Regions from separate parts of the Rhodoferax saidenbachensis genome, predicted to be linked through region 3. Evidence: riboswitches for the same ligand, from Rfam matches in the RefSeq annotation. Region 3 holds a riboswitch; each other region holds the start of a gene.

The links. A riboswitch is a leader RNA that binds a small molecule or an ion and turns the genes downstream of it on or off. The one in region 3 is predicted to bind S-adenosylhomocysteine.
Positions count from the first base shown of each region.
Region 1: linked by a shared signal. The riboswitch ahead of RS694_RS01030 (homocysteine S-methyltransferase family protein) and the one ahead of ahcY (adenosylhomocysteinase) in region 3 are both predicted to bind S-adenosylhomocysteine.
Region 2: linked by a shared signal. The riboswitch ahead of metH (methionine synthase) and the one ahead of ahcY (adenosylhomocysteinase) in region 3 are both predicted to bind S-adenosylhomocysteine.

Region 1 is NZ_CP019239.1:197,355-207,528, forward strand. Features, by position in the region: gene RS694_RS01005 (phosphoenolpyruvate carboxykinase (GTP)) at 1-1,543, opposite strand, end outside; gene RS694_RS20950 (hypothetical protein) at 1,953-2,087, opposite strand; gene RS694_RS01010 (ATP-binding protein) at 2,268-4,595, shown strand; gene RS694_RS01015 (DUF2804 domain-containing protein) at 4,617-5,681, opposite strand; gene RS694_RS01020 (hypothetical protein) at 5,860-6,150, shown strand; gene recQ (DNA helicase RecQ) at 6,258-8,159, opposite strand; S-adenosyl-L-homocysteine riboswitch at 8,344-8,436, shown strand; gene RS694_RS01030 (homocysteine S-methyltransferase family protein) at 8,728-9,804, shown strand; gene RS694_RS01035 (vanadium-dependent haloperoxidase) at 9,835-10,174, opposite strand, start outside.
Region 2 is NZ_CP019239.1:214,753-224,926, forward strand. Features, by position in the region: gene xylB (xylulokinase) at 1-1,386, shown strand, start outside; gene xylA (xylose isomerase) at 1,430-2,743, shown strand; gene RS694_RS01075 (Crp/Fnr family transcriptional regulator) at 2,763-3,347, opposite strand; S-adenosyl-L-homocysteine riboswitch at 3,440-3,523, shown strand; gene metH (methionine synthase) at 3,546-6,305, shown strand; gene RS694_RS01085 (outer membrane lipoprotein) at 6,440-7,186, shown strand; gene RS694_RS01090 (GspE/PulE family protein) at 7,234-8,997, shown strand; gene RS694_RS01095 (type II secretion system F family protein) at 9,004-10,174, shown strand, end outside.
Region 3 is NZ_CP019239.1:716,024-726,197, forward strand. Features, by position in the region: gene murA (UDP-N-acetylglucosamine 1-carboxyvinyltransferase) at 1-976, shown strand, start outside; gene RS694_RS03415 (ATPase) at 1,022-1,669, opposite strand; gene RS694_RS03420 (TA system antitoxin ParD family protein) at 1,671-2,024, opposite strand; gene RS694_RS03425 (histone deacetylase family protein) at 2,175-3,209, shown strand; gene RS694_RS03430 (MFS transporter) at 3,213-4,403, opposite strand; gene RS694_RS03435 (HAD family hydrolase) at 4,400-5,251, opposite strand; gene RS694_RS03440 (Mpo1-like protein) at 5,348-5,701, shown strand; gene RS694_RS03445 (peptide chain release factor 3) at 5,711-7,342, opposite strand; S-adenosyl-L-homocysteine riboswitch at 7,423-7,515, shown strand; gene ahcY (adenosylhomocysteinase) at 7,602-9,059, shown strand; gene RS694_RS03455 (TlyA family RNA methyltransferase) at 9,067-9,954, shown strand; gene metF (methylenetetrahydrofolate reductase [NAD(P)H]) at 9,963-10,174, shown strand, end outside.

The DNA of each region.
Region 1 (10,174 bases), 520 kb from region 3:
AGATCTTGGGCTGTTTGGCGCCGGACGTGGCCAGTTTGTTGCCGATGTTGAGCCAGTGCTGGAAGTAGTCGCTCATGTTGTAGCCCATGAAGGGCAGCATGGCGAACGGGTCACGGCGCACCACGCCGGCCTGGCCGGTGGCGGCGGCTGTGGTTTCGGAGCCCATGGTCGCGGCCATGTAGACGCCTTCGGTCCAATTGCGCGCTTCGGTCACCAGCGGCACGGTGGTCGAGCGGCGGCCGCCGAAGATGAAGGCGTCGATGGGCACGCCATTGGCGTCGTCCCACTGGCTGTCCAGCGCGGGGTTGTTGCCGGCGGCCACGGTGAAGCGGGCGTTGGGGTGGGCGGCTGGTTTGAGTTTGCCGTCCACGCCGGTTTCCTTGGCAATCGCGGGGGTCCAGTCCTTGCCTTGCCAGTCGATCAGGTGCGCAGGCAGGCCGCCGGTGTCTTTTTCCATGCCTTCCCACCAGACGTCGCCGTCATCGGTCAGTGCGACGTTCGTGAAGATCACGTTTTTGTCCAGGCTGGCCATGCAGTTGGGGTTGGTGTGGAAGTTGGTGCCTGGTGCCACGCCAAAGTAACCCGCTTCGGGGTTGATCGCGTAGAGCTTGCCGTCGGCGTTGGGTTTGATCCAGGCGATGTCGTCGCCGATGGTGGTGACCTTCCAGCCTTCGAAACCTTCCGGTGGTACCAGCATCGAGAAGTTGGTTTTGCCGCAGGCGCTGGGGAAAGCGGCTGCCACGTGGTATTTCTTGCCTTCGGGATTCGTCACGCCGAGGATCAGCATGTGTTCGGCCAGCCAGCCCTGGTCACGGCCCATATTGGACGCGATGCGCAGCGCAAAACACTTCTTGCCGAGTAGCGCGTTGCCGCCGTAGCCGGAGCCATACGACCAGATTTCGCGTGTCTCGGGGTAATGCACGATGTATTTGGTCTTGTTGCAAGGCCACTTCACGTCAGCCTGGCCAGCTTCTAGTGGCGCGCCCACGGTGTGCACGCAGGGCACAAACGCACCGTCCACGCCCAGCACGTCATACACCGCGCGGCCCATGCGCGTCATGATGCGCTGGTTCACCGCCACATAGGCGCTGTCGGAGAGCTCAATACCAATGTGGGCGATGTGCGAACCCAGTGGGCCCATCGAGAACGGCACGACATACATGGTGCGTCCGCGCATGCAGCCGTCGAACAGCGGTTGCAAGGTCGCGCGCATCTCGGCCGGGGCCATCCAGTTGTTGGTCGGGCCCGCGTTTTCTTTTTTCTCGGAGCAGATGTAGGTGCGGTCTTCCACGCGGGCCACGTCGGTCGGGTCGGAGCAGGCCAGGAAAGAGTTGGGGCGCTTGACAGGGTTGAGCTTTTTGAAGGTGCCGGCATCGACCAGTTGCTGGCACAGGCGCTGGTATTCCTCGTCGGAGCCGTCGCACCAGTAAATGGCGTCGGGCTTGCACAGGGCCGCCATATCGGCGACCCAGGCGATCAGGTGTGCGTTTTTGACGTAGCTTGGCGTGTTCAGCTTCAGGCCTTGCATTGCGGGTGAGTTCATGAAAAAGCTCCTAAGTTTGAAAATCGTCTTTTCAAAACGGGCTAGGCAGCAGAGCAAGCCCCGGACTTTGAGAAAACGGCTTCCAACGAACCGCCAGATAGGCCCAAGCCGTACTGGTCAGTTTGAATTTTAAGAACTGGTACCGGAGTTACATGGCGATTACATGTAAAAGATATGCAAAACTTGCATGACTTTATGTTTGTGATTTGACGCGCCAGAGACGGGCGGTGGTCCGGCGACCAAGAGAAGTGCGGGGGGATGTGTGCGGTCGCTGACCGCAGGGTATCTGGCGGTACGCCAGAACGGGCCTATTGCAGGACCGGTATACCTATAAGAACAAAAGAGAAATTACTGGTGCAACCGCAGCGTGCGCTACACCAGCCAGGACGGCGCGGAGCGCCCGTCCCGTTCAGGCCATGAAGACGGCGATAAAGGCCAACAGGAAAATCAGCACAGCGCCAGCGATGGGCAAGACGATGGGCATCAACGGCACGACGGCCTCAACGGCGTCGACTTCGTGGGCTTCGTTGTGGGGTGCAGACATGGCGCTTCTTTCAGAATTTCAAAGGGATTGGCGTGGATTTTAACTACAAGCCATCGAAGCGGTGTCGGGGAGTGGTGCGCAAGGCGCGGCACCATGGGACAAATTTTTGCCGCGGCACTTCCATCTTGGTGCAGTCTGCGTTATCGTAAAACCGGCACGACACCGTGCTGGAGGCGTTTGATGGCCAAGCGTTCGCTGTTCCAGCCCCTCAATGGGCACCTGATCCCCTCTCCGGGCCTGCTCGAAGCCCCGGTGCTGGATCTGATGTGCTCCCATTTTGTGCTGACCCTGGCCGCCCGCCAGGGGGCGAGCTTCAACGTGCGCCGCGATTTCAATGGCGTGGTGGGGCTGGCCGGGCGGCATTTGTTGTGGCCGGTCTCGGTTTTGGGGCGACTGCGGGAGTTTTTGGGGCGGCGCTGTGTGGGCAATGAACTCTGGCGCGGCCATGAGGCTTTGCCCGCCAACGAATTCCTGGCCCGCCACGGCGTCTGGCGCGGCCCTTACGACGAAGCTACGCTGTTCTTCTTTCTGGACGAATACGCCAAAGACCAGGCCAAGGATTTGGTGTCGGTGTTGTCCAGCACCGGTGAATGGCTGGGCCATGCCCTCAAAAAACAGTCCACGCTGGTTGAAAAAAATATCAATGCACTGGCCGGTTTGCTGCAGCTCAACAAGGCCGAACGCGCGCTGCTGCTGTACGGCACGCTGGCACGCTACCAGCGCGACATGCGCAGCATTCTGGTGGAGTTCAAGGTCAACAACGCGCCCGAGGCCTATGGTGCGCTGGCCGAGGTAGCGGGCGTGAGCCCGCAGGAGCTGGGCGAAGCCTTGCGCGCGGGCTCGCGGCTGGAGCGCATTGGGCTGGTGGAAAACCTGATCTCCGAGCACAACATCACCGACCTGGCCGACCTCATGAAGGTCAGCGAAAAACTGCCACCGGTGCTGATGCGCCACTACCGCGATCAGGCCGAGCTGATGGCGGTGTTCACCCGCCTGTCGACCAAAAGCAGCCTGGTGATCGACGATTTCGCCTTTGTCGCCGAGGACGCGCAGGTGTTGTGCAAGTTGTTGGCCAACGCGGTGGCGCGCAAGGAGGCGGGCGTCAACGTGCTGCTGTACGGCCCGCCCGGCACAGGCAAGACGGAGCTGGCCAAAGTGGTGGCGCAAACCGCAGGGCTGGAGTTGTTTGAAGTGGAGTACGCGGACCGTGATGGCAATTCCCTGAGCGGGCGCGACCGCTACCGTTCGCTGCAAATCGCACAGGTGTTCCTCAAGGGCAGTGCCCAGGCAGCTCTGCTATTCGACGAGGTGGAAGATGTATTTCCACCGCTGTCCAGTGAAGCTGCGCATTTGATTGCCCGGGCCGATGCGTCGGCCACGCCGCCCAACAGCAGCGTGAGCGGCAAGGCCTGGGTCAACCAGATTCTGGAAACCAACACCGTGCCCACTATCTGGGTCACCAACCGGATCGAGCAGATCGACCCGGCGTTCCGGCGTCGCTTTGCCTACCACCTGGAACTGAAATCACCACCACCCGGTGCACGCGAAGGCGTAGTGCGCAAGACACTGGAAGGCGTGCAGGTGTCCGATGCCTTTGTCGCGCGCCTGACCAGCCGCAAAGGCCTCACGCCTGCGCAAATCCGTACGGCAGTGCGCTTTGCCGAACTGGCCTGTGCCAGCCCGGCGCAAGAGCCCCGTGAAAGTCTGGAGGGCTTGATTGAGCGTCAGCTCAAGAATGCCGATCTGGCGCTGGGCAACCGCACGGCGGCTCCGACCAATACCCACGCGTCCACCCAATACGACCTGGCGCACCTGAATGTACAGACCCGTTATGAAATCCCGCGCATGGTGCAAGCGCTGCAGGCGCGGGGCCACGGCACGCTGTGTTTCTATGGCCCGCCGGGCACGGGCAAGACAGCATTGGCCGAGCATATTGCCAGCACGCTGAACAAGCCGCTGATCGTGCGCCAGGCCAGTGACCTGATGAGCAAATACATTGGTGAGACCGAGCAGAACATGGCCGCGATGTTCCGCGAGGCGGAGTCCGAAGGTGCCATCCTGTTGCTGGACGAGGCCGACAGCTTCTTGCTGGACCGCCGGGGTGCCCAGCGCACCTACGAGGTGAGCGAAGTGAATGAAATGCTGCAGGGCATGGAGCGTTTCCACGGCATCTTCATATGCACCACCAATTTGATGGACCGCATCGACCAGGCGGCACTGCGCCGGTTCACTTTCAAGATCCAGTTCAAGCCGCTGACGGCGCCGCAGCGTCAGGCGTTCTTTGTGGCGGAGGCGTGTGGAGGGGACGCGCAGCAGTGCACGCCGGAGCTGGCCGCGCAGCTGGCTTTGCTCGACCAGTTATGCCCCGGTGACTTTGCTGCAGTGAAACGCCAGGCGCTGATTCTGGATACGTTGCTGTCGCCGCAGGAATTCATGGAGCAGCTGCAGGCCGAGCACCGCATCAAGCCCGAAGTGCGCGAGGCGCGCAATATGGGTTTCCTGCAATAACGTGCGCGCAACGCCGCTGGTTCACCACCAGTTCAATACGTCTTCGGCAAACCCGAGGAACCGGTCCACCGTAATGCAGCGTCCGTCGTCCAGCACCACCGTGCCGCTGTAGTACCCAAACACCTGGTGTTGTGTCGAGCGGATCAGGCCCAAATGGATGCTGGAGTTGCGGTCCACGATGGGCGTAAACGCCATTTCAAACCGTTGGTCAGAGCTGGTAAAGCGCCAAGGCTGCGTGTAGTCCTTGGTGTCCATGTGGAAAGTTACGTCCGCCAGCTTGTGCGCCACGCCATCCACAAACAGCATGTTTTCGCTGGCAGGGCTGCGGTCGGTGAAGCCATAACCAATGTTCCAGCCCAGCGCATGGCCTTGGGCGTGGCCAGAGGCAGAGCCCCAGTACCAGCGGTTTTTGTAGGTCCAGTGGCCACGGCCCCAGTCCAGCGCGCCCATGTCGCGTTCCGGCGCAAAGGTGTATTGCTGCTGGCCGATGGTGAAGCCGCCCTGTGCGGGCATACAGTTGACTTTGCGGTTGTAGTAAAAAGCGCGCCGGTTTTCGGCCCAGGAGGTGGCGATGTTCATGCTCTCCATGGCCGCGGGCTGCTCCAGCGTGATGCTGCCGGTGATGCCCTTGTCGCCCTGCGCGTTCACCAGACCGGGTGCCGAAAAATTCAGCACCCGCTGCCCGCCGTTGTAACTAAATTCCACCTGCAGTTTCTTGTCGCCAAAACGGACAGTGCCTTCGTCGCTGCCCGCCGGGAAGCCGGTTTGGCCCATGGGGAAGAGGCTCAGCGTGTCGACCTGGTGGAACGTGCCGCGCCCCAAGTCCAGAAAACAGATGGCCGCCATGCCGATGTAGCCCAGATCGGCCACGGTCAGTGCGATGCCAAATTGCTGGTCGGGCGACAACACGCTGAAGTAATCCCATTCCTTGATGCGCCATTTCGGTGCGCGCACGGCCTGGCGGTCGTATTGCCACAAGGGGTGGCGGGCCCAACCTTCCCGGGTGATATGGCCCTCAGCGTTCAGCAGGGGGAGGGGGGTGGTGATCTCGGTTTGCATGGCGAATAGCTTAGCGGCAGAAGACACAAACCTACCTTGGGGAAGCACCCGATTGGGGAAATTTTAAAAAGACTGTCAACCGTTTTGGGGCGTGGGGCGTGATAGGTGCAGGCAGATGCCATAAAGAAACAGCGCGTTGGATACCGAGCTGAACGTCTTTGAAAGCATTCTTTCTTTCATATTTCATTCATTTTGTACGGCTGATATGCACCAAGACACCATCAAGGTTCCCGAAAAAGGCACTTACAAGTGGCAATTGTTCAACTACTGGTCTGACGAGTTTCGCCAAACCCATGCCGACCATTCGGCCTACATTGCGCTGAACTTTGCCGGTGCACTGGACGCCTGCCGTACCAAGCTGCAGACCCTGGTGCAACGCCACAGCCAATTGGCAGCCGACGCCAGTTGCGGCGCCCGCCACCAGCGCGCCATTGCCCGCCTGCAAAACACCATGTCTGGCGCGGCCATGTCGTACGAAAGCTGCTACCGGAAATAATGGCCCCCGACGCTCCGCCGCTGAGCGTGGTCACTGCCCCCTTCTCAAGGGGGCATTTTTTTGGCAACCCGGTGGAAAATTGCACCGAGCTATCGCCCTAGTCGCTGCTACTGCAGTGACACCACGCGCAACACCTCGTGCGCGTAGGCTTCCAGTTTCTTCGCCCCAATCCCGCTGATCCCCTGCAGGTCGTCCAGGGACTGCGGCGCCCGCTGGGCAATTGCGGCCAGCGTGGCGTCGTGAAAAATTACATAGGCAGGCAGGTTGTGCTCCTTCGCCACTTCGGCGCGCCAGGCTTTGAGCGCGGAGTAGCGCAGCAGGGCCTCGCTGTCCAGCGCGATCGGCGCCTTGACCACCGCACCCAGGCGTGCGCTGCGTTTGCTCTTGCGCTCCGCCGGGCCCGAGGCGGATTCGCGCAAGCCCACCTGCACTTCGCCTTTGAGCACGGCGCGTGAGCCTTCCGTCAACTCCAGCGTGTCGAAACTGTGGCCGTTGTCCATCGCCACCTTGTGCAGGCCCACGGCCCCGGTGGCGATCAGCTGGCGCAGCACGCCGCGCAATTGCGTCTCGCTGAACGAGGCGCCCAGGCCAAAGGTGCTCAAGGTGTCGTGGCCGAACTGTGCGACCTTGTCGGTTTTCTTGCCGCGCACGATGTCCATCAAATGCCCGGCACCAAAGCTGATGCCGCTCATCTGCTGGATGCGGTAAATCGTGGACAGCAGCTTGCGTGCTGCGTCGGTGCCATCCCAAATTTCGGGCGGGTTGATGCAGTTGTCACAGTTGCCGCAAGGCTGGCTTGGCTCGCCAAAGTAGCTGAGCAGGCGCACGCGGCGGCAGTCGGTGGCTTCGGCCAAGCCCAGCAGGGCGTCGAGCTTGCCGCGCATCACCTGTTTGAATTCCTCGCCGGCCGGGCTCTCGTCGATCATGCGGCGCTGGTTCACCACGTCCTGCAGGCCATAGCCCATCCAGGCCTGGGCTGGCAGGCCGTCGCGCCCCGCGCGGCCGGTTTCCTGGTAGTAACCTTCGATGTTTTTGGGCATGTCCAGGTGGGCGACAAAACGCACATCGGGCTTGTCGATGCCCATGCCAAAAGCGATGGTGGCCACCATGACGATGCCGTCTTCGCGTAGAAAGCGATCCTGGTTGGTCTGGCGTACCTTCTGGTCCAGGCCTGCGTGGTAGGGCAGGGCCTTGATGCCGGCGTCCACCAGCGTTTGCGCCATGTCTTCCACCTTTTTGCGGCTCTGGCAGTAGACGATGCCGGCCTCGCCTTCGTGCTCGCGTTCGATAAAACGCAACAGTTGCAGCGTGGCGTCTTTCTTCTCGACGATGGTGTAACGGATGTTGGGGCGGTCAAAGCTGCTGACAAAGGCGCGTGCGTCTTCGAGCTGCAGGCGCTCCAGGATGTCGGCCCGGGTCAGGTCGTCGGCCGTGGCCGTGAGGGCGATGCGGGGAATGCCGGGGTAACGCTCGTGCAGCACCGTGAGGTTGCGGTAGTCGGGCCGGAAGTCGTGGCCCCACTGGCTGACGCAATGCGCTTCGTCAATGGCGAACAAGCCGAGCTTGCCGCGCTCAAACAGGGAATCCAGCAGCGCCAGAAAACGGGCATTGCTCACCCGCTCCGGTGCGGCGTAGAGCAGGGTGATCTCGCCGCGCAGCAATTGCTGTTCGATCTGGTAGGCCTCGTCGCCAGTGAGCGTGGAGTTCAGAAAGGCGGCGCTGACACCGGCCTCGTGCAGTGCGCCCACCTGGTCGTGCATCAGCGCAATCAGCGGCGAGATGACCAGGGTGATGCCGTGCCCGGCCTGCTGGCGCGCGATGGCGGGGATCTGGTAACAGAGCGATTTGCCGCCACCCGTGGGCATGAGCACCAGCGCATCGCCACCTTCGGCCACGTGTTCCACGATGGCCTGCTGCGGGCCGCGAAATGCGGGGTAGCCAAACACCGTGCGCAGAATGTCGTGGCAGGCGTCCAGCGTAGCGGTGGAAGAATCAGAATTTGCTATCAAAACAGGAGCTGGTTGCGCAATATGGACGAGGGCTGGAGGCCTAAAAGACCATTAATTCGGGATGGTGGGCCGCTTGGCCCTGTTGTTCCACCGGGGTCTATTGTCGGGCATGGCCGCGTCCAGCCCTGCGGCCAGCGTGGTCAGGCGGGCCACTGCCAACGGCGGTTGTGAACTAAAATCGATGCTTACCAAGGGGCGCTGCAGCTGGCGCCTGTCCAGACCCCGGTCCGGCAGGTTGTTCGGTCAGGCTTGGGGACTCCAACTGCGCTCACTTGTTTAAAACCAAGAGCCTGTTCAAAGCCTTTATAGGGTCACGTTGGGGCGCAATCGGGATGCGTTGACTGCCAACATTTCGCCGTGTGGGCTCATGCCCACACAAGGAATTTGGTGGGCAAATCGCCCGATTTCGTCCCAACCCGAAGGGCAAGTGCCTTTTCGGGCGATCTGCGGCGTTGCAAAGCCTTGCCGGGCATCAGCCCGGCTGCGTTTTGCGCCTAGCAGCCCATCCCGAAAAGGTACTTGCGTGACCCTATAAAGGTTTTGAACAGGCTCTCAGTGAGCCGCACCCATGAAGCCCATCACCTACACCCGCGCACAAGCCCTGCCAGGCATTCTGGAAAGCCGCATCGCCATCCTTGATGGCGCGATGGGCACCATGATCCAGCGCTTCAAGCTCGGTGAGGCGCAATACCGCGGTGAAGGTTATACCGGCCCCGGCAGCCAGGGCGACCGCTTCAAAGATTTCCATAAGGACGTCAAAGGCAACAACGAGTTGCTGAGCCTGACGCGCCCCGACGTGATCAGCGACATCCATGAGCGCTACCTCGCCGCAGGCGCCGACCTGATCGAAACCAACACCTTTGGCGCCACCACTGTGGCCCAGGCCGACTACGACATGGCCGAGCTGGCTATGGAGATGAATCGGGTGTCCGCCCAACTGGCGCGTGCCGCCTGCGACAAATACAGCACCCCCGACAGGCCGCGTTTTGTCTGCGGTGCCCTGGGCCCTACGCCCAAGACGGCCAGCATCAGCCCTGATGTGAACGACCCGGGCGCGCGCAATGTGACCTTTGAAGAACTGCGCGCCGCCTACTATGAACAGACCAAGGCGCTGGTCGAGGGCGGCAGCGATGTGATCCTGGTCGAAACCATTTTTGACACGCTGAACGCCAAGGCCGCGCTGTTTGCGGTGGATGAGTACTTTGAGGACAGCGGCCACCGCCTGCCCATCATCATCAGCGGCACGGTGACCGATGCGTCCGGCCGCATCCTGAGTGGCCAGACCGTCACCGCCTTCTGGCACAGCGTGCGCCACGCACAGCCGCTGGCCATCGGCCTGAACTGCGCGCTGGGTGCGGCGCTGATGCGCCCCTACATCCAGGAGCTCAACAAGGTGGCGCCTGACACCTTCATCAGCTGTTACCCCAACGCCGGTCTGCCCAACCCCATGAGCGACACCGGTTTTGACGAAACCCCGGACGTGACCGCACGCCTGGTGCGTGAGTTCGCGGCCGAGGGGCTGGTCAATATCGTGGGCGGCTGCTGCGGTACCACGCCCGACCACATTGGTGCGATCGGCGAGGCCGTGTCGCCGCTGGCGGCGCGTTCACGGCAGCGCAGTTTCTTCTACAAGGAAGCAGCCTAGGGCTGAAAGCTGCGTCGCGGCGCCTGGCCGTCAGTGCGCCAGCTTGAGCCCCAACACCTGTTGGGCCACGCAGCGCCCCTGCACCTTGCCGCTCTCGATCGCACTGCGGAAGTGGATGCCCGCGTACATGCGCGAGATCGCGGCCTCATCCGCCGCCGCGCGGAAGCTGGCGAAGGTGCGTGGGCCCCAACCGCGGTCGTTGTGGGTGTTGTCGGTGAAGGGCTTGTTGGCCCCGAACACCGCATCCAGCACATCTGCCGCCGCACCCGACTGCACCGAGTGCCCCGAGGGAAATTCAGGGAAGGCTGGCGTGTGCATCAGCGTGGGTACCCAGTTGCTGTCAATCACCAGTTGCACATAGGTCACCGGG
Region 2 (10,174 bases), 500 kb from region 3:
ACCGTGCTCGGCTCGGCGGGCACCGCACTCACCGTGCAGCGCCCGCACCCTGGTCATAGCGAACAGAATCCGCACGACTGGTGGGCCGCCACGCAGTCTGCACTGGCACAGCTGCGTGCTGCCCACCCGCAAGAATTTGCCGCGGTGCAAGCCATTGGCCTGTCGGGCCAGATGCATGGTGCTGTGCTGCTGGACGCGCAAGACCAGGTGTTGCGCCCCGCCATTTTGTGGAACGACACACGCTGCGCGGCTGAATGCGCAGAGATGATGGCCGAACTGCCCACGCTCACTGATCTGGCCGGCACGCTGGCCATGCCAGGCTTCACCGCGCCCAAGCTGCGCTGGGTGGCCAAGCATGAGCCCGCCGTCTTCCAACAAGTTGCCAAGGTGCTGCTGCCCAAAGACTATGTGCGCCTGAAGCTCACCGGCGAGTACGTGAGCGACATGTCCGACGCCAGCGGCACGCTGTGGCTGGACGTACAACAGCGTACCTGGTCAGACGCCCTGCTGGCGTTGACCGGCCTGACGCAGGCCCACATGCCGCGCCTGGTGGAGGGCAGCGCGCCCGGCGGCTACCTGAAGGCCGATGTGGCCCAGGCCCTGGGCCTGAATGCAGGCATCGTGGTGGCCGGTGGCGCTGGCGACAACGCAGCCAGTGCCGTGGGCATGGGTGCGGTGGACGCGGGCCAGGGCTTTTTGTCGCTGGGCACCAGCGGCGTGCTGTTCGTCGTCACCCCCAGCTACCAGCCCAATGCGGCCAGCGCCACGCATGCGTTTTGCCACGCCGTGCCCGGCCGCTGGCACCAGATGAGCGTGATGCTGTCTGCCGCCAGCAGCCTTCAGTGGGTCACCGACCTTCTGGGCGCACCGAACGCCGGTGTGGTGGCAAGCAAGGCCGCCGAGCTGTCGCTGGCGGACCGCGCAGCGTCACCCTTGTTTTTGCCCTATCTCGGTGGTGAGCGCACGCCGCACAACGATGCGAATGTGCGCGGCAGCTTTCACCAACTGAGCTTTGACACCGACGCGGCTCGCCTGGGCTACGCGGTGATCGAAGGCGTGACCTTTGGCCTCAAAGACGGCCTGGCCGCGCTGAATGCCGCAGGCAGCAGCGTGAGCCGCCTGTCTCTGGTAGGTGGCGGCGCGCGCAGTGCCTTTTGGGCGCAACAGTTGGCCTCCGCCCTAAATGCCGAAGTGGTCACCCATGGAAGCTCCGCTGTCGGTGGTGCCCTGGGTGCCGCCCGCCTGGGCTGGCTGGCCACCGGCGCTACCCAAAGCGCCGTGTGCTTGAGCCCCGAGGTAGAAGCCAGCTACCACCCCAACCCCGCCGAACAAGACCTGCTGGCTGTGCGCTACGCGCAGTTCCGCAGCCTGTACCGCCCAGCCTAATCCGACCCCACCCCTCAACACTTTTTTTTATTCCGAGAACACCATGAGTACCTACTTCTCCAACGTCTCCCCCATTGCCTATGAAGGCCCCACCTCCAGCAACCCGCTGTCGTTCAAGTGGTACGACAAAGACCGCATCGTGCTGGGCAAGCGTATGGAAGAGCAGCTGCGCTTCGCCGTCTGCTACTGGCACAGCTTCTGCTGGAATGGCCTGGACCCGTTTGGTGGCGACACCTTCCAGCGCCCTTGGCAACACATGGCCGACCCCATGACCGCGGCCAAGGCCAAGGCGGATGTGGCGTTTGAGTTCTTCAGCAAGCTGGGCGCGCCCTACTACTGCTTCCACGACCGCGACGTGGCCCCCGAAGGCGCCACTCCGCGTGACAGCGTGAATAACCTGCGCGAGATGGTGGACGTGCTGGGCGCCAAGCAGGCCGAGACCGGCATGAAGCTGCTGTGGGGCACGGCAAACTTGTTCAGCCACCGCCGCTTCATGTCGGGTGCGGCCACCAACCCCAACCCCGAAATCTTTGCCCTGGGCGCGCTGCAGGTGAAAGAAGCCATGGATGCCACGCTGAAACTTGGCGGCGCCAACTACGTGCTGTGGGGCGGCCGCGAAGGCTATGAGACCCTGCTGAACACGCGCATAGGCCATGAACTGGACCAGATGGGCCGTTTCCTCAACATGGTGGTGGAGTACAAGCACAAGATCGGCTTCAAGGGCACCATCCTGCTCGAACCCAAGCCGCGCGAACCGTCCAAGCACCAGTACGACTTTGACAGTGCCACGGTGTACGGCTTCCTGTGCCGGTACGGTTTGGAGAAGGAAATCAAGGTCAACATCGAAGCCAACCACGCCACGCTGGCTGGCCACAGCTTCGAGCACGAAATCGCCACCGCAGTCGACCTGGGCATCTTCGGTTCCATCGACATGAACCGCGGTGACATGCAGTGCGCATGGGACACCGATCAGTTCCCCAACAGCATTCCCGAAACCGCGCTGGCCATGTACACCATCCTGCAAGGCGGCGGTTTCGTCAACGGCGGAGTGAATTTTGACGCCAAGGTGCGCCGCCAGTCCATCGACCCCGAAGACATGTTCCACGGTCACATTGGCGGCATGGATGTGACCGCGCGCGCGCTGCTGATTGCGGAAAAAATGATCAACGACGGCAAGCTGGCCAAGCTGGTGGAAGACCGTTATGCGGGCTGGAAAGCCCCGTTCGGCCAAAACGTACTGGACGGCAAGATGACCCTGGAGGCAGTCGCCGCCCATGTGGTGGATCGCAATACCGACACCCAGCCCGTGTCCGGCCGCCAAGAGTTGCTGGAGAACCTGCTGAATACCTACATTTGAGGGGGTGGAAGTCCCCGCTCTAGTGGGCGGGGCCTATGGCCGAAGGGTGGGTGATGTGGGCCAGCTCTTCGCGCATGGTGGTGGCCAGACGGGCATAGAGCTTGAGCTGGCGGTTGGTGTCGCGCAGGCGTTCGGCGATATGGGCTGAAACGCCCAGCAGCAGCCGGGCTGCCACGGCCGGGTCTTTGACAATCATGGCGTCCACGGCCTCCCGTGTCAGGATGGCACACCACACATCGGTGCTGGCGGTGCACGAGGCGGAGCGCGGTTCGTTGTCGATCAGCGCCATCTCGCCGACCAGACTGCCCGGGCCCAGCACCCGCACGGTGACGGGTTCGGTGCGGCTCACGGTAATGCGCTCAATCACCACCTCGCCTTCGACCAGCAAGGCCATGAAACGGTTGTCGCCAACGTCCCCCTCGCGGATGAAGGTGGTGTTGGCGGGGAAAAACCGGGGCGTCATGTAGGCCACAACCGCGCGGGCCTCTTCGAGAGACAGGTGGGTCAGGGCGTCCGGGGCGGCCAGGAGCTCTGCCGCACGTTCTGCCCCCGGTGAGGGATTGCTCACGGGTTCCTGCGTGGCCGGGGACGCGTTTTCGGTCATGGTCCGCTCCTGCAGGAGCCCTCCTGTTGTGGTTTTGCGCCATCCTAGCCCAGACGGTCGCCCCGTGCACGCGGTTCGCCGTTAAAATGACAGCTTCCAAGGAGCGTTGCAGCGGGCCACACAGTGTCCGTCAGGCTTGGATGGCGTTTAACCGACCGCAACGACGCTCACCTGAATGCTGTTTTACAGGTGAGATGCATGCCCTCCAATTCCCCTAGCCCTGCGGCTGTCGCTTCCGTTGCCCCCATGATGCTGTCCGGCCTGGAGCCGGTCACGCTTGATTCTTCGTCGCTGTTTGTCAACATCGGTGAACGCACCAATGTCACGGGCTCCAAGGCCTTTGCCCGCATGATTCTCAACGGCGAGTTTGAGCAGGCCCTGGCTGTGGCGCGCCAGCAGGTGGAAAACGGCGCCCAGATCATCGATATCAACATGGATGAGGCCATGCTGGACAGCCAAGCCGCCATGGTGCGCTTCCTGAACCTGATTGCCAGCGAACCCGATATTTCCCGCGTGCCCATCATGATCGACAGCTCCAAATGGAGCGTCATCGAAGCCGGCCTGCGCTGCGTGCAGGGCAAAGGCATCGTCAACTCCATCAGCATGAAGGAAGGCGTGGAGCAGTTCAAGCAACAGGCCAAGCTGCTGCGCCGTTATGGTGCCGCCGCCGTGGTGATGGCGTTTGACGAGCTGGGCCAGGCAGATACCTACCAGCGCAAGATTGAAATCTGCGAGCGGGCCTACCGCATCCTGGTGGACGAGATCGGTTTTCCAGCAGAAGACATCATCTTCGACCCCAACATCTTCGCCATTGCCACCGGCATTGAAGAACACAACAACTACGCGGTGGACTTCATTGAAGCCACGCGCTGGATCAAACAAAACCTGCCGGGCGCCAAGGTGTCGGGTGGTGTGAGCAACGTGTCCTTTTCGTTCCGTGGCAATGACCCGGTGCGCGAAGCCATCCACACCGTGTTCCTGTACCACGCGATCCAGGCTGGCATGGACATGGGCATCGTCAACGCCGGCATGGTCGGCGTGTACGACGACCTGGAGCCCGAGCTGCGCACCCGCGTGGAAGACGTGGTGCTCAACCGCCGCCCCGACGCGGGTGAACGTCTGGTGGAGATCGCCGAAACCGCGAAAAGTGGCGCCAAGGACGATAGCAAACGGCTGGAGTGGCGTGGGACCGCCGAAGCGCCAGCGTCGGTTGGCCAGCGCCTGAGCCACGCGCTGGTGCATGGCATCACTGACTTCATCACCGAAGACACCGAAGAGGCTTACCGTGGCATTCTTGCCAAGGGCGGCCGCCCGTTGCACGTCATTGAAGGCCCTTTGATGGACGGCATGAACATCGTCGGCGACCTGTTTGGCCAGGGCAAGATGTTTTTGCCCCAGGTGGTGAAAAGTGCCCGGGTCATGAAGTCCGCGGTAGCGCATTTGATTCCCTACATCGAAGAAGAAAAGCGCCAGGACGAAGCCGCCGGGCGCGATGTGCGTACCAAGGGCAAGATCGTGATTGCCACCGTCAAGGGCGATGTGCACGATATCGGCAAGAACATTGTCACCGTGGTCTTGCAGTGCAATAACTTCGACGTGGTCAACATGGGTGTGATGGTGCCCTGCCACGAAATTCTGGCCCGTGCCAAGCTCGAAGGCGCCGACATCGTGGGCCTCTCGGGCCTGATCACGCCGAGTCTGGAAGAGATGCAGTACGTGGCCGGTGAGATGCAGAAGGACGATTACTTCCGCATCAAGAAAATTCCGCTGCTGATCGGTGGCGCGACCACCAGCCGCGTGCACACGGCGGTGAAGATTTCGCCCCATTACGAAGGCCCTGTGGTGTATGTGCCCGACGCCTCCCGCAGTGTCAGCGTGGCGCAAAGCCTGCTCTCGGACCAGGCGGCCAAATACGTGGACGAGCTGAATGCCGACTACGACAAGGTCCGCCACCAGCACGCGAATAAGAAGCAGACGCCGATGTGGTCGCTGGACAAGGCACGCGCGAATAAGACACCGGTGGACTGGAGCCACTACCAGCCGACACGTCCCAAATTCATTGGCCGCCGTGTTTTCAAGAACTTTGACCTGGGCGAGCTGGCCAAGTACATCGACTGGGGCCCGTTCTTCCAGACCTGGGACCTGGCCGGCCCGTTCCCCGCCATCCTGAAAGACGAAATCGTCGGCACTGAGGCTGTGCGTGTGTACGCCGACGGCCAGCGCATGCTCAAGCGCCTGATCGAAGGCCGCTGGCTTACAGCCAACGCCGTGGTCGCGCTGTACCCGGCCAACACGGTGAACGACGATGACATCGCGTTCTACACCGACGAGAGCCGCACGGACGTCGCCATGACCTGGTACGGCCTGCGTCAGCAGACCGAAAAGCAGGTGATTGACGGCGTGATGCGCCCCAGCCGCTGCCTGGCTGACTTTGTTGCGCCCAAGGGTGTGGCCAACGACTACGCGGGCCTGTTTGCGGTGACCGCAGGCATTGGTGTAGACAAGAAGGAAAAGTATTTCCTGGACGACCTGGACGACTATTCCGCCATCATGCTCAAGGCGATCGCCGACCGCCTGGCCGAGGCCTTTGCCGAAGCCCTGCACCACCGCGTGCGCACTGACCTGTGGGGTTATGCCAGCAACGAGGCGTTGAGCAATGAAGACATGATTGCCGAGAAATACAAGGGGATTCGCCCCGCGCCCGGTTACCCGGCTTGCCCGGACCATAGCGTCAAGAAGGACATGTTCGACCTGCTGCAATGCGAAGAAATTGGCATGGCGGTGACCGAAAGCCTGGCCATGACGCCCGCCGCCAGCGTGAGCGGCTTCTACATCGGCCATCCCGATGCCACCTACTTCAACGTGGGCAAGATTGGCGATGACCAGGTGCAAGACCTGGCGCGCCGGCGCGGCTTGCAGGCTGCAGCACTGCAGCGCCTGCTGGCGCCCAACCTCTAGGGTTCCACGGCGAGTGGGGCGCTGCGCTTTACGCTGTGTTACACAACAGACACGCAGCAGCCGACTGCGCTGTGTACCTTTGCAGGGCGACATCCGTTGAATACCAGCGGATACCGCCATTCAAGGAGAACAGTATGTTGATCACAAGCCCCTCACCTGGCCAGACCCTGGCCCCCTCCCCACGCGTTTTGTGGGCCGTGGTGGGCGCACTGGGCATCACCACCCTGGCTCTGGGTGCCACCGTGTTGCACCTGCGTGCGCCCAGCGCCGATCTGGCCGTGGCCCAGGCCGTCCCAGTAAGCACCGAGCCTGCTGCTGTGTTGGAGACCCCAGCGACGCCAAAGCAAGCCCCTGTTTCAGTGTCAAAAGTGCCTGTAGCCCCCGCCAAACATGCGCAAGCAGCTACTAAATCAGTAGCAAATAAGCGGCCTGTATCCAGCACGTCTACGGCTACCCAACCCAGGAATGAGGCCGTGTTGGCTTCGGATACGCGCCCTGCTGCGCCGGTGTGCGCGGTCTGTGGCACGGTGGAGGGGGTTACCCCGGTGCAGCGCGAGCAATCCCAAGTGGGGCTCGGTGCCGTGGCCGGGGCGGCGTTGGGCGGTCTGCTGGGCAACCAGGTGGGCAGTGGCACCGGCAAGGCCGCAGCCACCGTTCTGGGCGTGCTGGGCGGCGGCTGGGCCGGCCACACCGTGGAAAAACGCATGAAGCAGGAAACCCGCTACCAGGTTGACGTGCGCATGGAAGACGGCAGCCTGCGCAGCATTGAACAAGCCACACCTGCGACCGTGGGTGCGCGCGTCACGGTGGATGGCGATACCCTGAGCCCGGCTTCCAGGCCCCCAGTGCAGCAGACTGCCGTAGTCCAAACCACGTACTAAAGGGCCTCACGTGCTATCATTTTTGCAAACTGCAAAAGGATTAGCGCATGAACATGGCCGCTGCGGCGCCTAACGCGCCACTGGGAGCACGCCCCCCTTCGGGTCGACCCGAGAAACTGCGTCTGGGGGATGTGCTGGTCCAGCAGAAGCTCATTTCGCAGGAGCAACTGCAGCAAACGCTGGAGTTGCAGCGTACCACCGGCAAAAAAGTCGGTCGTCTGCTCATAGAGACCGGCGTCATCACTGAAGAGCTGCTGGCCAATGGTTTGGCGCGCCAGCTGCGCATCCCTTTTGTCAACCTCAAGACGTTTCCCTTCCGTGCGGACGTCGTGCGCCTGTTGCCCGAGTCCAGCGCGCGGCGCTTCAAGGCGCTGGTGCTGGAAGACAAAGGCGATGTTCTGCTGGTCGCCCTGTCCGACCCGTTGGACTTGTTTGCCTACGACGAACTCACCCGTATCCTCAAGCGCAACATCGGCATTGCGGCCGTGCCAGAGAGCCAGCTGGCCGCGGCGTTTGACCGCCTATACCGACGCTCGGAAGAGATCAGTGGCCTGGCCCGTGCGCTGGAAAAAGATCTGGGTGACACGGTCGACTTTGGTGAACTCACCGCAACGGTAGGCATTGAAGGTGCACCGGTGGTGCGCCTGCTGCAATCGCTGTTTGAAGACGCCATTCAAGTGGGCGCGTCCGACGTGCACATCGAGCCGCAAGAGGGTTTCCTGCAAATCCGGGTGCGCGTGGACGGTGTATTGCAAACCCAGACCCAGGCCGACAAACGCATCGGCGGCGCGTTGGCCCAGCGCCTGAAGCTCATGGCCGGGCTGGATATTTCCGAGAAGCGATTGCCGCAAGACGGCCGCTTCAGTGTGCGTATCAAGGACAACACGATTGACGTGCGGCTTTCTACACTGCCCACCACCTATGGTGAAGCGGCCGTCATGCGCCTGCTGAATCAGGGCGCTGGCATGCGCCGCCTGGACAGCATTGGCATGCCGCCTGCCATGCTCCGGCGCTTCCGCGAGGTGCTGGCCCGTACGTCTGGCATGGTGCTGGTCACCGGCCCCACAGGGTCCGGCAAAACCACCACGCTGTATGCAGCGCTGGCCGAAATCAACGCGGCCGAGCTCAAAGTCATCACCGTGGAAGACCCGGTGGAGTACCGATTGCCTGGCATCACGCAGGTGCAGGTCAATGACAAGATTGAACTGACCTTTGCCAAGGTGCTGCGTTCCTGCCTGCGCCAGGACCCGGATGTCATTCTGGTCGGTGAAATGCGCGATGCCGAGACAGCCGAGATCGGTCTGCGCGCCGCCATCACAGGTCACTTGGTGCTCTCTACCCTGCACACACGCGATGCCATGAGCACGCCGTTCCGTCTGCTGGACATGGGGGTGCCGTCATTCATGGTATCCACGTCTCTTCAGGCCGTTATTGCGCAGCGTCTGGTGCGACTGAACTGTGTGGAGTGCGCCGCACCCCATACCCCTTCGCCCCAGGAACAAAGCTGGTTGACTGCCATGATCGCTACAGGCGAGTCGGTGACTGCCAAGCGTGGGTTGGGATGCTCAACCTGCAACGGCACCGGTTATGCCGGTCGCCAGGGGGTGTATGAACTGCTGGAGATGGACGCCACACTGACCCAAGCCGCGTCCCAATCCAATCCGGCCGCCTTCATGCGCGCGGCGCGCGAACGCATGAAAGGCCACACCATGCCTTTCCACGCGCTGGAGCTGGTGCGCCAGGGCAAAACCTCGCTGGCAGAAGCCATGCGTATTGGTTTTGAAGTCGATCCTGGCGACGAGCAGGATTAAGCGTCCATGGCTGTTTATTCATGGCGGGGGCGCAACAACCGGGGTGAAGCTGTTGACGGTCAACTGGAGGCCTTGTCTGAGGGCGGGGTCGCGGACCAGCTGTTGTCCATTGGGGTGTCACCCGTGCACATCGCTCTGGCACAAGTCAAAGACGACCAACCCACGGGCTCTGTGCTGGAGTGGCTCAACCGCAAGCCGGTGGTGGTGGAAGACCTGCTGATTTTTTCTCGGCAGATGTACACGTTGAACAAAGCCGGCGTGCCCATCTTGCGTGCGTTTGCCGGCTTGGAAGCGTCGGCCACCAAGCCGGCGATGGTGGACATGCTCAAAGACATCCGCGCCAGCTTGGACCAGGGGCGCGAGTTGTCGGCGGCCATCGCGCGCCATATAGATTTGTTTGGCGGCTTCTACGTCTCCATGATTCGCGTGGGGGAGATGACGGGGCGGCTGACCGAAGTGTTTCTGCGACTGACCGAACACATGGAGTTTGAGCGCGATGTGCGTGAGCGCATCAAGCAGGCCATGCGTTACCCCATGTTTGTCATGATCGCCATGGCTATTGCCATCGTGATTCTGAACACTCTTGTGATTCCGGAGTTTGCCAAGGTGTTTGCCGGCTTCAACGCCGAGTTGCCTCTGATCACCCGTGGTTTGTTGGCATTCTCCAGTTGGATGATCAACTGGTGGCCGCTGTTGATTGCACTGGGAGTCGGTACAGCGGTGGGAGTAAGCGCCTACCTGCGCACGCCAGAAGGGCGTTACCGCTGGGACGCGCGCAAACTCAAACTGCCTATCGTGGGTGACATTATTTTGAAGGCCACGTTGGCACGTTTCGCTCGCAGCTTTGCGCTGTCCAGCCAGAGCGGCGTGCCGCTGGTGCAGGCACTCACCGTGGTGGCGCAGACGGTGGACAACGCTTTCATTGGCAGCCGCATTGAGCAGATGCGCGATGGCATTGAGCGCGGCGAAAGTATCTCGCGCTGCGCTGCGGCCACAGGCGTATTCACTCCGGTGGTGCTGCAGATGATCAATGTGGGCGAGGAAACCGGCGAGCTGGACAACCTGCTCTTCGAGATTGCCGCCATGTACGAGCGCGACACGGACTACAGCATCAAGGGCTTGTCTGCCTCTATTGAGCCCATATTGCTCGCTGTGATTGGCGTATTGGTGCTCCTGT
Region 3 (10,174 bases):
GCTGCATCGCACGGGCAAGGCACGCCTGCACCCGCCCGGCGGCGACGTGATTGGCCGCCGCCGGCTGGACACGCATTTTTATGGTCTGCAAAAGTTGGGTGCCAAAGTCACCATCGACGGCACCTACGACTTTGAAGTGGCCGGCGCGCTCACGGGCGCCGAGCTGTTCTTCGATGAGCCCTCGGTCACCGGCACCGAACACATCCTCATGGCCGCCGCCGTGAGCCGTGGCCACACGTTGATCCGCAACGCCGCCTGCGAGCCGCATGTGCAGGACCTGGCGCACCTGCTCAACGCCATGGGCGCCAAGATCACCGGCATCGGCACCAACCAGCTCAGCGTGGACGGCGTGGAGTCGCTGCGCGGCACCACCTACACCGTATGCCACGACCACATTGAGGCCGCGTCTTACCTGGCCCTGGCCGCAGCCACGGGCGGCGAGATCACGGTGGAGGGCACCGACAAACACGCCTACGGCATGTGCCATCGCGTGTTCGAGACGCTGGGCGTGAAGATCGAATTGCACGACAAACACATCTACCTGCCCGCCAACCAAAGCCTGCGCGTGACGCGCGAGTTTGATGGCGCCATGCCGGTGATTGGCGACGGCCCCTGGCCCCAGTTCGCCACCGACCAGATGAGCTGCATGATCACGCTGGCCACGCAGGTGGAGGGCAATGTGCTGTTCTTTGAGAAGATGTTCGAGTCGCGCCTGTACTTTGTAGACAAGCTCATCGCCATGGGCGCGGCTGCCGTGGTGTGTGATCCGCACCGCGTCGTTATCAGCGGGCGCAGCAAGCTGCGTGGCACCACGCTGCCTTCGCCCGATATCCGCGCCGGTATGGCGCTGCTGGGTGCGGCCCTGTGCGCCAGCGGCAAATCCACCCTGCAAAATGCCAACATGATCCAGCGTGGCTACGAAAAGCTGGACGAGAAGCTGCTGGCGCTGGGTGCGCGCATCACCCAGAAGGCTTGAGACTTGCTATATAAAATATAGCTGCTTGCGCATACTCCATAAGGGCTAGTGCCCTGTTTGGCTCCAAAGTACCTGCTGCGCCCAGGCGGGCAGCGGTTGTACCAGTTCCTTCGTCCAGTCGCCCTTGCACAGCGCTACTGCCGTCAGCGTGTCGGGCGGCGTTGCGTCGTGCGAGTCGTAGAGCACCGCGGCATCGGCCAGGCGCACGGCGTCAGTCAAGTGGGCCAGTGTGCGCGGGTAGCGTTCCAGAATGCGGTCGGCCGGCACGGGGTGGCCGCCTTCGGCGACGCGCTGCGCCACGCGCGCCAGCAAGCGCTCGGGCTGGTCCAAAGCCACAACCAGCAGCATGACGAAGAAGCCCTGCGCCTGGGCGCTCTCAATCAACTGAAGTTTGGATGCATGTGAAAACACGGTTTCGCTGACGAAAGACTGGCCTGCGGCCAGGAGTTCGGTGCGGCGTGTGTCCGCCCACTGGCGCGCCTGCTCCGAGCGCGCGCCGACCTCGGTGATGTGCCGCAGGTGGGTGGTTTCGTACACGTCTGCGTTGACAAATGCAATGTCAGGCGCAATGGTGCCCGCCAGCACCAACGCGCGGTACAGGGTGGATTTGCCGGCGCCGTTGGGGCCAGCCAGCAGGTAGAAAACGGGCTTGGTTTTGCCACGGCGCTTGCGTGGCGTGGCGGCGGGCGCCATCTCAGGCGACGCGTTGGCCCGCCTTGCTACGGTTGCTGGCTACGACCTCGCGCACCCGCTGCGCCAGGCTGGCGTCGTTCTCTACCGCCATGAACTGGGCGAGCAGGGCGTCGGCTTGCGAAGCGGGTTTGTCAGCGCTGGGGCGTGCGCGGCGCGCGGCGATTTCGTAACCGGCAATAGCGGTTTGCGCCTCTTGTGCGGTCAAGCCGCTGTGTTCAACGATGCGGCCCAGCGTGGCCCAGTACTCCACCTGCCCCGCAACAGAGCGGCGCATGGGCTGCGCGGCCTCGCGGGCCTGTTGCACCAGTTCGGCGGGGAGTTTGACGGATGCAAAACTGGTGGGGGAGGATGCCATAAGAATCTCCTGTTTGGCGCATTATGCGTCAATATGCGCCAAATTGCAGACGTAAAACAGATGGCATGTTGGCTTCAAGGGGTGCAACACCGGGTAATCTTGGGGCCAGGCAGATGCGCGGCGAGTCACCCGCCGGCCAAACGAAAAACCATGAAAACCTTTTACAACCACCTGCACGCCCAGCACCAGGGCAAGGTCGAAATGTTCCGCGGCGCGCTGGTGCCGTGTTTTGAAGTGCCGGCGCGTGCCGATCACGTGCTGGCCGAGCTGAAGCGCCGCCAGCTGGGCACGGCGGTCAACCCGCAGTCCTTTGACGACAGCGCGCTTACCTCCATCCACAGCCCGCGTTACCTGAACTTCCTGGCCACGGCCTGGGACCAGTGGGTGGCGCTGGATGCGGCCAATGCTGACAAGGACATCCTGCCCTCGGTCTGGCCCACGCGCACTTTCCGCACCGACATTGAGCCTGAGAACTTTTCGGCCAAGGTGGGCCTGTATTCGTACGACGCGGGTTCGCCCTTCACCAGCGGCACCTGGGTGGCGGCGCGTGCTGGCGCCCATTGCGCACTGAGTGCGGCGCAAGCCCTGCTGGACGGCGACCGTGCCTCGTTTGCGCTGAGCCGCCCGCCGGGCCACCATGCGGGTGCGGACTTTTTTGGCGGCTACTGCTTCCTGAACAACGCGGCAATCGCTGCGCAGCATCTGCGCGATGCGGGCATGAAGAAGGTCGCGGTGCTGGATGTGGACTACCACCACGGCAACGGCACACAGGCCATCTTTTACGACCGGCCCGATGTGTTCTTCGCCAGCATCCACGGCGACCCACGCACCGAGTACCCCTTCTACCTGGGCCATGCCGACGAAAAAGGGCAGGGCGCGGGGCTGGGTGCCAACCTGAACCTGCCGCTGCCGCGTGGCACCAACTACGCCACCTGGGCGCAGGCACTGGACACGTCGCTGGCGGCTATAGATAAGTTTGGCGCCGAGGCGCTGGTCGTGTCGCTGGGCATGGACACCTTTGAGGGCGACCCGATATCCGGCTTCACGCTCAAGAGCGATGACTACCTGCGTGTGGGCGAGCGCCTGGCCCGGGTGGGCTTGCCCACGGTGTTTATCTTTGAGGGCGGCTACGCCGTCGAAGAGGTGGGCATCAATGCCGTCAACGTGCTGGAAGCGTTTGCCTGAGACCTAAATGTTGGCCGCGCGGCGCGAACGCACCAGTGCGACCAAGCCGATAGCGGCTACCGCAATCAACACGGCGGGGAACGCCACGGTAGGCGACCAGTCGATCAGCGCGCCCGAGATGCCGGACGCGACCAGCCCACCGAGCGTGTAGGTCAGTACCAGCACGGCCGTGCTGTTGACCAGGGTGATGCCTTTTTCGCGCGCGCCAATGTCGGTCATGGCTATGGTGTACAGCGTGCCACCGGCGCCGCCCCATAAAAACACGATGGGCCAGGCCAGCCACACGATGTTGGCCACAAAAGGCAAAACGCAGGTGGCCAGCAGTGTGATGGATGCAAACACCACCATCAGCGTGCGGCGCCCCTGCGCCTGGTTGTCAAACCGGTCGGCCACCATGCCGGCGGGGAACATGATGAGCACACCGCCCAGTCCGCTGGCCGACACCAGTAGCGCGGCCGTGCCTGCGCCCAGGCCGAGTGCCAGGCCGTACAGCGGCAGGATGGAGGTGACGCCGGTTTCAAAGAAACCGCCGACAAAACCCGCCAGCATGATGATGGGATGCGCCAGCAGCGCGCGCCACAGGCCCGGTAACCCGACATGGGCCGTGTCGGCATCCGCGGCGGGCGGCAGTTTGGGGATAAAGAGCGTCCAGATCAGCCCGACCACGGTGCAGCCAATCACCACCCACAGCGTGTGCGGTTGGTCCGCGCCCAGCCAGACCAGGCAGGCTGGTCCGGTGATAAAGGTCAGGCTGACCAGGGTTTGAAAGATGCCCACGTAACGGCCGCGTTGCCCTGCCGGCGAAAACTCGGCAATCAGCGCCTCGGCCAGCACCCAGCGCAGCGCCATGGCCACGCCCGAGGCCAGGTTCAGCGCGAACCAGATCCAGAGCTGGTTCGTGAAGGTGTAGAGCACGGCCGCCAGCGTGAGGATCACGCCGGCCAGCCACAGGCAGGGCCGCCGCCCCAAGCGCGTGGTCACGCTGGAGGCAAACGGCGTCATGATGAAAATGCCCAGCCAGCCGGAGGCGGCAAACAGCCCGGCCACGGTGGTCGACACATCGGCGCCCTTGAGCTTGAGCAGCAGCAAGGGCGAGAGGATGAAGTAGCCCACCAGCTCGACAAAGGTGGAGCCAAAGATGCTGACCAGGCCGAGCTGTGCGCCAGCGGGTGGTGTGGTGTTGGCGGTGCTCATGCCTTGCGTGCCTCCAGGATGGCGGCGGTGACTTCGGCAAAACCCGCACCACGTTCGCTCGGGGTGATGTAACGCGGCAGGTGTTGCAGCTGGCTTTCGAAGCGGCGGATGTTGGCCACGCCCACACTGTGGGTGAAGTGTTCAAACATGGGCTGGTCGTTGCCCGAGTCGCCGACAAACACCCAGCGGCCCAGCTCCTGCGCCAGGTCGCGCTGGAACAGTTCACGGACGATCCAGCACGCGCCCAGCCATTTGTTGAAGTCACCAAAACACCCGTGGATGTGGATGCTGCTGACCGTGGTGTGCATGCCTGCACCTTGCAGGATGGCCAGTGTCTGCTGCACGGCAGCGGGCGAGAGGTGCGTGAACTCGTTGTAGTCAAACGCCAGATCGGTCTCGCGCCCACCTTCGTCGCGCGCGCGCAATGCGCCGGGCACCTGGGCCAGCACCTGCGCGGCCACCTGCTCCATGCGGGCCTGGTTGGTGGCGCGCGTGTCGGCGTCTTGTTGATATAGTTTTGATAGCTGCCTGCGCACATTCCATGCGGGCTGCAGGCCATTTTGGTTTGAATTTCCTGGATTGGGCACCAGCGCCAGTGCACCGTTCTCGGCCACCATGGCGTCCGCGGGCCAGGGCGGGGTGGCCCCTCCTTCCATCAGTGGTTCACACCAGCCGACGTGTCTACCCGTGATGGGAATGACCGCCAGCCCGGCGGCTTTCAGGTCGGCCAGCGCCTGCAGTGCGGCGGGCGTGACCGTGCCTTCGGTGGTGAGTGTGTCGTCAATGTCGGTGAACACGCCCACCAGGTCGCGGCGGGCCTGCAGCGGCCAGGAGGCAAGGGGTTTCAAGGGGCGTGTTGTCCGCGAGAGAAGGGAGGCCGCATTTTATGCGGTGCACGCGGGTAGCATGTAGCCCATGGGATGCCACTCTTGCATGGAGCTGTTATGAATTTTTCAGAGTTGTTGCGCTGGCAGTGGGATGGGTACACCAACTACCACGCCTCACGGGCCAATCTGCTACTGCACATTGTGGTGGTGCCGCTGTTTTTGGTGGGCAACGTCGTTTTGGTTGTTGCGCTGCTGCAAGGGGCCCTGTGGTTTGCCCTGGCGGGCCTGGTGGCGATGGCTGTGTCGTTCGCGGTGCAAGGCAAGGGACACAGCATGGAGGCCGTGCCGTCGATTCCCTTTGCCAGCCCGCGGCAGGCCGTGGCGCGTATTTTCTTGGAGCAATGGATCAACTTCCCCCGCTTTGTGCTGAGCGGGGGCTGGCTGCGCGCGTTGCGCCAGGCCAGCCGCTAAGTACTTCCGTTAGCCCGCGCTCTGCAATGCCAGCCCTGCGTGTTCACGCAGCGGGTGGAAATGGATCTTGGGGAAACGCTCCTGCGCCAGGCGCACGTCGTACGGGCTGGTACACAGGTAAGCCAGCGTGTCCGCCGCATCCCGCGCCATGCGCTGCGGATAGGCGTTGATGAACTCCTGCAGTTCCTTGGGCGTATCGGCCGTGATCCAGCGTGCGCCGGTGTATTGGCAGCCTTCCAGGCGGATGTCGGCGTCGTATTCACCCTTCAGCCGGTGCTGCACCACTTCAAACTGCAGTTGCCCCACGGCGCCCAGCAGCATGTTGCCGCCCATCTCGGGGCGGAACACCTGAATCGCACCTTCCTCGCCCAACTGGGCCAGGCCTTGCTGCAACTGCTTGGTACGCAGCGGGTTGCGCAGCACCACGGTCATGAACATTTCGGGCGCAAAGAAGGGCAGGCCGGTGTACATCAGGTTCACGCTGCCGTCGGTGATCGTGTCGCCCAACTGCACACCACCGTGGGTGGTAAAGCCCACGATGTCGCCCGCATAGGCTTCTTCCACCGCCTCGCGGCGCTGGCTCATGAAGGTCACCACGGACGTGGGGCGCAGCTCTTTGGAGGTGCGCATCACTTTGAGTTTCATGCCCGGTGTGTATTTGCCGGATGCCATGCGCACAAAGGCAATGCGGTCGCGGTGGTTGGCGTCCATATTGGCCTGCACCTTGAACACCACGCCGCTGAAGGCTTCGTCTTCGGGTTGCACTTCTTTGACCACGGGTTGGCGGTTCACCACCGCCGTGCTGATGCGTTTTTGCGGACTCGGCGCCAGGTCCACCAGTGCGTCCAGCACTTCCATCACACCGAAGTTGTTCACGCCGGAGCCAAAGAACACGGGCGTTTGTTTGCCCGCCAAAAAGGCGGCGTGGTCCCAGGCGGGGGATGCGCCGGTGGCCAGTTCCATGCTTTCCATCGCGCTGGTCCATTCGTGGCCAAAACGCTTCTCCAGCGCGGCTTGGTCGCTCAAGGGCATGGAATCAAAATCTTGCGGGCGGCGGTCCTTGCCGCCGTCGAACACCGTCATCATCTGCGTGCGCAAATTGATGATGCCGCCGAAAGATTTGCCCTGGCCCACGGGCCAGGTCATGGGCACGCAGGGCATGCCCAGTTCGCGCTCGATCTCATCCAGGATGTCCAGCGGCTCGCGCACTTCGCGGTCCATCTTGTTCACAAACGTGATGATGGGCGTATCGCGCTGGCGGCAGACTTCGATCAGGCGGCGGGTTTGCGCTTCCACACCGTTGGCCGCGTCAATCACCATCAGCGCCGAATCCACGGCGGTCAACACGCGGTACGTGTCTTCCGAGAAGTCCTTGTGACCGGGGGTGTCCAGCAGGTTGACCACGTGGTCGCGGTAGGCCATCTGCATCACGCTCGATGCAACAGAAATGCCCCGCTGCTTTTCAATCTCCATCCAGTCGGAAGTCGCATGGCGCGTGGCTTTGCGGGCTTTCACCGAACCGGCAATCTGGATCGCGCCCGAGAACAGCAACAGCTTTTCGGTCAACGTGGTTTTACCGGCGTCCGGGTGGGAAATGATCGCAAAAGTGCGGCGGCGGCGGGTTTCGGCAAGAAAAGACATGGGCAATGGATGGCACGCAGCGCGGGCCTGTGGCGCCCGGGTGCTCTGGTGCAGAGTTCTGGAAAAGGCTAGAATTATCGCTTTCCGAGGAGCGTTGCAGTTCACGCGCAGTGAACGAGGCTCGGAAAGCTGACCGATAGGGTTAGTTCAAGCACCAACGACGCTCACCCACTGGTCTGTGTGGTGAGTTCCTTTTTCCGGTCATCCCGGTCTCTCGCGAACAGTCCAGTGGCTTTCAAATTTACTTTTGGAGTGAGCCATGAGCGTACTGAAGCCCGTTAAAAATCAAGATTACCAAATTGCCGACCTGAGCCTCGCGCCCTGGGGCCGCAAAGAGCTGACCATTGCCGAGACTGAAATGCCCGGCCTGATGGCCATCCGCGAAGAGTTCGCCAAAGCGCAGCCGCTCAAGGGCGCGCGCATCACCGGTTCCCTGCACATGACCATCCAAACCGGCGTGCTGGTGGAAACATTGCAAGCCCTGGGCGCCGAAGTGCGCTGGGCATCGTGCAACATCTTCTCCACCCAAGACCACGCCGCTGCCGCCTTGGTTGCCAAGGGCACACCGGTGTTTGCGCACAAGGGCGAAACGCTGGAAGAGTATTGGGACTTCACCCACCGCATTTTTGAATTCAGCGGCAAAAAAGGTTCTGCGGCTGAAGGCCCCAACATGATTCTGGATGACGGCGGCGACGCCACGCTGCTGATGCACCTGGGTGCCCGCGCCGAGAAGGACATCAAGGTTTTGGCCAAGCCTGGCAGCGCAGAAGAAATCTGCCTGTTCAACGCCATCAAGGCCAAGCTCAAGCTGGACCCCACCTGGTACAGCCGCCGCCTGAAAAACATCATCGGCGTGACCGAAGAAACCACCACCGGCGTGATGCGCCTGGAAGAAATGGCGGTCAAGGGCAGTCTCAAGCTGCGCGCCATCAACGTCAACGACTCGGTGACCAAGAGCAAGTTCGACAACCTATACGGTTGCCGCGAATCGCTGGTGGACGCCATCAAACGTGCTACCGACGTGATGATCGCCGGCAAGGTGGCCCTGGTGGCGGGTTACGGCGACGTGGGCAAGGGCTCCGCCCAGGCGCTTCGCGCCCTGTCTGCCCAAGTGTGGGTAACCGAGATCGACCCCATCAACGCGCTGCAGGCCGCGATGGAAGGCTACAAGGTTGTGACCATGGAATACGCCGCCGACAAGGCCGATATTTTCGTGACCACCACCGGCAACAAAAACGTCATCACGTACAAACACATGGCGGCCATGAAGGACCAGGCCATTGTTTCCAACATCGGCCACTTTGACAACGAGATCGACGTTGCTTCGCTGGAAAAACTGCAGTGGGACGAGATCAAGCCCCAGGTCGACCACGTAATCTTCCCCGCTACCAAGGGCAAGAACGGCAAGCCTGAAAAACGCATCATCCTGTTGGCCAAGGGCCGCTTGGTGAACCTGGGTTGCGGTACCGGCCACCCGAGCTTTGTGATGTCCTCCAGCTTCGCGAACCAAACCATCGCCCAGATTGAGCTGTTCACCAAGCCCAAGGAGTACAAGGTCGGCAAGGTCTACGTGTTGCCCAAGCACCTGGACGAAAAAGTCGCCCGTTTGCACCTGAAGAAGGTTGGCGCCATGTTGTCCGAGCTGACCGACGAGCAGGCCGCCTACATCGGCGTCAGCAAGTCCGGCCCGTACAAAAAAGAAACCTACCGCTACTAAGCCCCGCATGCGCATTGACCAACTGCTGGTGCAGCGCGGGCTGGCCAGCACCCGCTCGCAGGCCCAGCGCCTGATCGCCGATGGCGTGCAGTGGCGCAAAGGGGAGGAATGGAAGCGGGTCGCCAAGAATGGCGATGAGGTTCCGGAAGACGCCCCTATCCAGCTGCTGGACGACTCCGAGGCACGTTACGTGTCGCGGGGAGGCCTGAAGCTGGAGGCGGCGCTCAAGCACGTGGGCCTGTCGGTGACAGGACTGCGTTGCCTGGACGTGGGGCAGAGCACCGGTGGTTTCACCGACTGCCTGCTGCAAGCCGGCGCTGCATGCGTAGTGGGTGTAGACGTGGGCAGTGCCCAACTGCACCCCAGCCTGCGTGAGGATGCGCGGGTCCTGTGCGTGGAAAGTGTCAATGCACGCACTCTGTCTGCTGCAGATTTGATAGCTGCTTACGCAGGAAGTACGGGGGCTGAAGGCCAATTTGACCTTGAAGAAGACGGTGAAACCTTTGAGGGTTTTGATGGCTCCGATGACAGCCGCGAAGAGGCCGAACTGGCCACCTTGCCGCCGGAGTTTGCGCCACCGTTCGATCTGCTGGTCGCCGACCTGTCTTTCATTTCGCAAACTCTGGTGTTGCCGGCTGCGGTGGAATTCCTCAAAGAGGGCGGAACCCTGCTGACGCTGGTCAAGCCGCAGTTCGAGCTGCAGCCGGGCCAGGTGGGCAAGGGCGGGATTGTCAAAGACGCCACCATGTACCCCATCGTCGAGCAACGATTGCGTGAGACGTGCGCCGAGCTGGGCCTGACGGTCACCGCGTGGTTTGATTCGCCCATAGAAGGTGGCGATGGCAACCGCGAATTTTTCATTTGCGCCCGCAAGACGGGTGTTTCCTCTTCCTGAAGACGGCCATGTCCCAGACACCCAGACTTCCCCTGAGTCTTGAATTCTTTCCGCCCAAAACACCTGAAGGCGCAGAAAAGCTGCGCGTCGTGCGCCAGCAACTGTATGGTCTGAAGCCCGAGTTTTGCTCCGTCACGTTTGGTGCCGGTGGCTCCACGCAAGAAGGCACCTTCGGTACGGTGCGCAGCATCCTGGCCGAGGGCGTGGATGCGGCCTCGCA